Regions from separate parts of the Arthrobacter sp. YAF34 genome, predicted to be linked through region 1. Evidence: predicted binding sites of a transcription regulator. Region 1 holds the regulator's gene; each other region holds the start of a gene.

Region 1 (2,198 bases):
CAGGTGGTCAACGAGAATGCCGAGACGGCGCCCCGGACCAGGCCGGAACTCCGCCACGGCGGCAGTCAGGTCATCAATGCCGTGAAGGGGTTCGACGACGATGCCCTCCACCCGGAGGTCATCGCCCCAGACTTTCTCGACGAGCTCGGCGTCGTGCTTGCCTTCCACCCAGATCCGGCTGGCCTTCGCCACCTGGGCGCGCTGTCCCGCGACCTGCACCGAGCCCGACGCCGTACGGCCGGCTCCTGCGGCAGGCGCCGCCTTCTTCGGGGCCGGGGGCATCAGCCGGATCGGCTGGCCCTCCAGGAGGAAGCCGAAGCCGAGCCGGAAGGACCGGGATTTGCCCCGCCGGTCCTCCAGCGCCACCACGTGCATGCCGCCGGATTTCTCGACCCGGGTCACGGCGCCCACCCAGCCGGACTGGACCTCCTCGAGGACCATTCCGCGTTCCACCGGGACTTCCGGCAACTGCGTCTTGGCGGGGGCGGATAGGTCCTGGGGTCCCCAGTTCTGGTACGACATCTCTACACGCTTACTTTGCACTCGGATTGAACGGTGGGCAATTGAACGGTGGGCAATTGCACGGTGGGCAGTGGAACACTCCGCGGGCCGGAACCGGGGCCGCTTGTGCCGGACCGCGTGGGGCGGAACAGCAGCAGCTGCGCCGGTCTCGACGCCGACGTGACGGGAAACTCGATCCCGCGGGCCACGCCTGGAGCGAATCCAATGCTAACAACGCGGCGACTCATATTAGACTGGTTAGCACTTAGGCATGTCGAGTGCTAACCCCTGACGAGCCGCGGACCGCCCTTGCACTACTTGTGGACGCGATTCGGAGACGGCGGGCGGCACCGGCGGCGGGACAGTCGATTGGAGGTGGAGCGTGAGCGAACCGCGCAAACTCGAAGTGCTGCGGGCGATCGTGGAGGACTACGTCCATTCCCGCGAGCCCGTTGGTTCCAAAGCACTCGTTGAACGGCACCATCTCGGCGTCTCCAGTGCCACGATCCGCAACGACATGGCGGCGCTGGAAGACGAAGGGCTCATCACCGCACCGCACACGAGTGCAGGCAGGATCCCCACGGACAAGGGCTACCGGCTCTTCGTCGACCAGATCTCGGCGGTCAAGCCACTTTCCCCGGCGGAACGGCGTGCCATTCAGGCGCTGCTGGAAGGGTCCCAGGACCTCGACGACGTCCTGGACCGGACCGTGCGGCTCCTTTCCCAGCTGACCAACCAGGTCGCCGTCGTGCAGTATCCGCTGCTCAGCCGCGCCAAGGTGCGGCACATCGAGTTCGTGCTGCTGGCGCCGCGCAAGGTGCTGATGGTGCTGATAGCGGATACCGGCAAGGTGGAGCAGCGCGTGATCGACGTCGGGCAGGACCTTCCCGACGACGCCGTGGCTGAGCTGCGCACCCGCTTCCTGGCAAGCCTCTCCGGAACACCGCTGAGCCTTCTGCCGCAACTGCTGCCCGCCGTCGTGGCCAGCGAACCGCCGGCGCGCCGCGGAGCAGCCCAGGCCCTGGCCCGCGGCCTGGAGGCCCTGGCCACCAGCAGCCGCGAAGAGCGCATGGTCATGGCCGGCACTGCCAACCTGGCCCGCTCCAACGTGGACTTCCCGCTCAGCATCGGCCCGGTCCTGGAGGCGCTGGAGGAGCAGGTGGTGATGCTTCGCCTGCTCAGCGAAATGGCGGAAGACCCGCGCGGCGTCACCGTCAGCATCGGCCGCGAAAACCCGTACGACGGGCTCGCCGAGGCTTCCGTGGTGGCCACCGCCTACGGGCCGGACGCCACGGCCAAGGTCGGCGTGCTTGGGCCTACCCGGATGGATTACCCCACCACCATGGCCGCCGTCCGCGCGGTGGCCCGCTACCTTTCGAGGATCCTGGGGCCCTGACCGGCCCCAAACATCACGCGACGTCTTGCCCACAGGCAGTACAACAAGGAAGAGATACACACTTTGACCAGCCACTATGACGTTCTTGGAGTCTCCCGCGATGCAACGGGGGAGGAGATCAAGAAGGCCTACCGGAAACTGGCCCGGACCCTGCACCCGGACGTGAACCCGGGGGAGGATGCCTCGGACCGGTTCAAGGCCGTCACCCACGCCTACGAGGTCCTCTCCGATCCGCAGAAGCGCCGGGTCTATGACACCACCGGCAATGAGAACGGCACCGACAACGGTTTCGGCGGCGGCA
Region 2 (2,198 bases), on a different contig from region 1:
CAGCAGCGGCAGAAAATCCTGCACCGAGGAGATCTTGCCCTGGTTGATCAGGATCAGGGCGTCCTCGAGGACTGCCTCCTGACGTTCCACATCGGTGACGAAGTACGGGGACAGGTAGCCCTTGTCGAACTGCATGCCCTCGGTGAGGACCAGCTCGGTCTGCGTGGTGGAGGATTCCTCGATGGTGATCACACCATCCTTGCCGACCTTGCCGAACGCCTCGGCCAGGAGCTCGCCCACCTCGTCGCTCTGGGCGGAGATGGCGGCAACGTTGGCAACCTGCGTGCCTTCGACCGGCCGTGCGTTCTCCAGCAGGCGGGCGGCGACGGCCTCGACCGAAACCTCAATGCCCCGCTTGATCTCACCCGGTGCGGCGCCTGCCGCCACGTTGCGCAGGCCTTCCTTGACCAGGGCCTGGGCCAGGACGGTGGCCGTGGTGGTGCCGTCACCGGCAACATCGTTGGTCTTGGTGGCGACCTCCTTGGCAAGCTGCGCGCCAAGGTTCTCGTAGGGGTCGTCCAGCTCGACCTCACGGGCGATCGTCACACCATCGTTGGTGATCGTGGGAGCGCCCCACTTCTTGTCCAGCACGACGTTGCGGCCGCGCGGGCCGAGCGTGACCTTGACAGTGTTGGCGAGCTTATCGATGCCGGCTTCAAGCGACCGGCGGGCAGCGTCGTTAAACGCAAGCTGCTTTGCCATGGTTTTGTCCTTTCAAGACAGAACCCCGCGCAACTGACCCGTTCTTGATGAAGGATCTGCTGCGCGGGGGTCCAAGAGAGTTACTTTACGACGATCGCCAGAACGTCGCGGGCGGAGAGCACGAGGTACTCGGTGCCGCCGGTCTTAACTTCGGTTCCGCCGTACTTGGAGTAGATAACGACGTCGCCAACGGCAACGTCAACGGGAACGCGGTTGCCGTTGTCGTCAAAGCGGCCGGGGCCTACTGCAACAACTTCGCCTTCCTGCGGCTTCTCCTGTGCGGAGTCCGGGATAACCAGGCCGGAAGCCGTGGTCTGCTCGGCTTCGAGCGGGCGGACAACAATACGATCCTCAAGAGGCTTAATAGAGACCGACACTCGGACCTCTCCTTTTCGTCAGCAAATTTGTGGACTATGAAGCGGTGATGCCATGGCGTACAGACCGTCGTCGCGGTGCCGGCAGCAGCCTGGCGGAACGTGCTTCATGTGTTAGCACCCTCCTAGGGAGAGTGCTAATGACGACTCTATGTAACTGGTTAGCACTCGGTCAAGGCGAGTGCCAGAAATTCATCCCGGTGAACATCTCCCCCGGCGGGACATGCTCATTCTTCGGGGCAGCCAGCGGGCACATGGGCATCATGCCCATCCTTGGCGCCCTGCGTGGGACATGCCCAACGGTCCGGACTGGCCCAAAGGGACATGCTCATTCTTCGCGCCAGGCGTGGGACATGCCCACCCGGGATACCGGGTGCGCCGACACGGCCTGGCGCCAGGTGGCTACTCGCCGGCGAGGTCCTCGAAGTCCACGTCCTCGCCGCCGTCCTCGTCCCCGTCGCGGCCGGCGTCGTTCCGGTGCCGGTACATCAGCACAGCGCCGGCGGCGGCCAGCAGGACACCTGCGATGAGGAAGATGATGCCGCCGAGCCGGGCCCCGGCATAAGTGTCGCGGATGGCCCGCGCCTCGTCGGTGGCGTCGTGGACATTCTTGCCGTCGACCGAATAGACGGTGGCGTTAAAGGAATCGAGGAAGAAGATAATCACCAGCAGGGCGATGCATACGACGGCGATCACCGCGCCGGCGATCAGCACCGGCCTGGCGTAGCGGGCCAGCCCGTGCGGGCGCTGGCGCTCCTGCCCGGGAATGTCCTGCCGGACGTCGTCCTGCCCGGCCATCCCCTGGCCTGCGTCGCTCAGCTCGGTATCTTCCCGCCCTGTCTCGTCCTGCCCGGCCATGTCCGCTGACGTGCTGTCGCCCCTGCCGCTGTCTTCCATGCCATCAAGCCTATCCCCCGCGGTCCGGTCGCCGCGTGCCCGCGGCGCTGAACTACGCTGGATGGCATGACTGACGCACCGCAGGACCACATTGCCCCGATCCTCACCCCCGAGGGCTGGGAGCTGCTGGCGTCACTGGGCCCGTACCGCGAGGACGAGGCGTTCCGCCTCACCGCGGCGTTGCGCAAGGCCGGCCACTCCCCCGAGCTGGTCTCGGCGGTGCTC
Region 3 (2,198 bases), on a different contig from region 1:
CGGCGGGGATAACAGCCTTGCGGACGGAAGCGTTGGGTGTATTCACTCGACTAATCTAACGGAGGGACCAATCATTGCGTAATTAGTCGGACCGAACCGCGGACCCTCTGACGGTGTGGTGCGGGCTGTAAGCGGCGGAGGACGGGCCAGCATGGCAACAAAAAATGACATTCGCTCCAGCCACAGGGCCAGGCGTGCCAAGCTTTCGCCGGCGGAACTGGAAGCGGCAGGCGAACGCATCGCCCGCCACGGGCTGCAGTGGGCTGCCGGGCTGGCCGGCGGCCGCCCGGCCACCTACGCCGCTTACCTCGGCGTCGGCTCGGAACCGCCCACGCTGCCGCTGTTGACCGCCCTGGCGGACGCCGGGCACCGGGTGCTGCTTCCGGTGTGCGAACCCGACCTGAAGCTCAGCTGGGTGTATTGGACTCCGGCGTCGGGGTTTGTCCGGAGCCGGTTTGCTCCGATCCAGGAACCTGTCGGGGAGCGCCACGGTACGGCGGTCATGCGGGGCGCCAGCGGAATATTCCTCCCCGCCACCGCCGTGGACTTCGCGGGCAACCGCATCGGGCAGGGCGGCGGCTACTACGACGTATTCCTCGCCTCCCTGGCCGCTCTCTCCCCCGCGTCCGGGGCGGCGTCGGCGTCCGGGTCCGGGTCGGCGTTCGGGCCGGTGTCCGGGTCCGAGGCAGCGTCGGGAGACGCCTCCGACGTCGGAGCGCTGCCCACTGCCGCCGTCGTCTATGACACCGAGGTGCTCCCCGCCGGCAGCATTCCGGCCGAGTCGTTCGACCGCAGAGTCCACGCGGCACTGACCCCGGGCGGCATCATCCAGCTCGGCTGAGGGAGGTCCCGGACGGGGTGATAGAATTAGCACTCAGGCCCTGCGACTGCTAGTGACGGAACCGGTCGATCGACAGATCGACAGTGATCCGGCCTCGACAGCACGGGACCTGCTCGTTTGTCCCAAAGGAGGATTTCCAGTGCCCACCTATGCATACGCCTGCAAGGACTGCAGCCACGCCTTCGAGATCGTGCAGTCGTTCACGGACAACTCCCTGACGTCCTGCCCCGAGTGCCAGGGCACGCTGCGCAAGAAATTCAACAGCGTCGGCGTCGTGTTTAAGGGCTCCGGCTTCTACCGGAACGATTCGCGTGACACCAAGGGCAGCACCGTCTCCCCGGCTCCTGCCACTCCGGCAGCCGCACCGGCGCCTACGCCGGCACCCGCAGCCGCCCCGGCCAGCTAGGCCCCCAGGGCTGGGCCCGAGGGCCCATTACCGGCATGGCGTTATCCACATAGGCGGTATCGCCGCTGCCGCGCTCATCCCCGGGTCCGTAGCGTGGCGGCATGGCACTTTCCCTCAGCGCGGGTCACCTGACGACGTTTGCGCGTTCGTCCCTTCCCTGCCTGCCGCCGCCTTGGCTCGTACTTTTCCGGCTCGTCGGGCCATCGCCGGCGGCGGAATCCGGTCGCTGGACGCGCAAGGTGTTCCGCTCCGGCGGCGTTCTTCCCATCACGTCGTCCACGGCCGCCCACTCCTCCCGACGCCGGACTGGTTCCGGGAAGTCGGCCGGGCGGCGCCCCGGTAGCCGGCCATCACGGCGGCGCCTGAGCGGTTGGCTTAGCCGGAACCGTCGGCTCACTGCAACCCTCCTGCTATGCATCGCGGCCGGCTTGACGGTTCAACAGCTTGCTCCCGCACCGGCGGACACCGTCACTGCGTTCGCTGCGGCGGTGGATCTCCCCGCCGGAAGGACCCTTGAACCCGGCGATATCAGCGGTATCAGCGTGCCTCCCGGTCTGGTCCCCTCCGGCAGCCCGGACAGCAAGACTGCGTTCGAGGGAAAGCAGCTCGCCGCACCCCTGCGCCGGGGCCAGCTCCTCACCGATGCCCAGGTTCTGGGACCGGGCCTGCTCGCGGGAAGCCCTGCCGGCACGGCCGCCGTGCCGCTGAGATTGTCGGATCCGGCGTCCATCCAGCTGGTGTCCCCCGGGCAGCTCGTCAACGTGGTCCTCACTGGCGGTGACGGCTTCGGACAGACAGCCGAAAGCCAAGTCCTGGCCGAGGCCGTCCCGGTGCTTTGGACATCCGGGCACGGGGGCAAGGCGGGGCCATGGCTCGCCACAGCGGATACCGACGGGCTCATCGTCGTTGCGGCCCGGGCCGATCAGGCACGACGGCTTGCTGGCGCCTCCA

The links. The regulator HrcA, encoded in region 1, represses chaperone genes, less so after heat shock. The targets are predictions, from matches to a motif close to TTNGCACTCGNNNNNNNCGAGTGCNAA.
Region 2: a site for HrcA is predicted at 1,238-1,264, ahead of groES (co-chaperone GroES). Genes of this name have one in related genera too.
Region 3: a site for HrcA is predicted at 868-894, ahead of AB4Y72_RS04655 (FmdB family zinc ribbon protein). Genes of this name have one in related genera too.

Annotation. Positions count from the first base shown of each region.
Region 1 is NZ_JBFRCV010000001.1:140,087-142,284, forward strand. Features, by position in the region: gene AB4Y72_RS00655 (DUF3097 domain-containing protein) at 1-522, opposite strand, end outside; gene hrcA (heat-inducible transcriptional repressor HrcA) at 884-1,897, shown strand; gene dnaJ (molecular chaperone DnaJ) at 1,961-2,198, shown strand, end outside.
Region 2 is NZ_JBFRCV010000003.1:65,124-67,321, forward strand. Features, by position in the region: gene groL (chaperonin GroEL) at 1-702, opposite strand, end outside; gene groES (co-chaperone GroES) at 783-1,079, opposite strand; gene AB4Y72_RS04735 (hypothetical protein) at 1,479-1,874, opposite strand; gene AB4Y72_RS04740 (THUMP-like domain-containing protein) at 2,040-2,198, shown strand, end outside.
Region 3 is NZ_JBFRCV010000003.1:42,720-44,917, forward strand. Features, by position in the region: gene galU (UTP--glucose-1-phosphate uridylyltransferase GalU) at 1-46, opposite strand, end outside; gene AB4Y72_RS04650 (5-formyltetrahydrofolate cyclo-ligase) at 152-841, shown strand; gene AB4Y72_RS04655 (FmdB family zinc ribbon protein) at 981-1,247, shown strand; gene AB4Y72_RS04660 (RcpC/CpaB family pilus assembly protein) at 1,676-2,198, shown strand, end outside.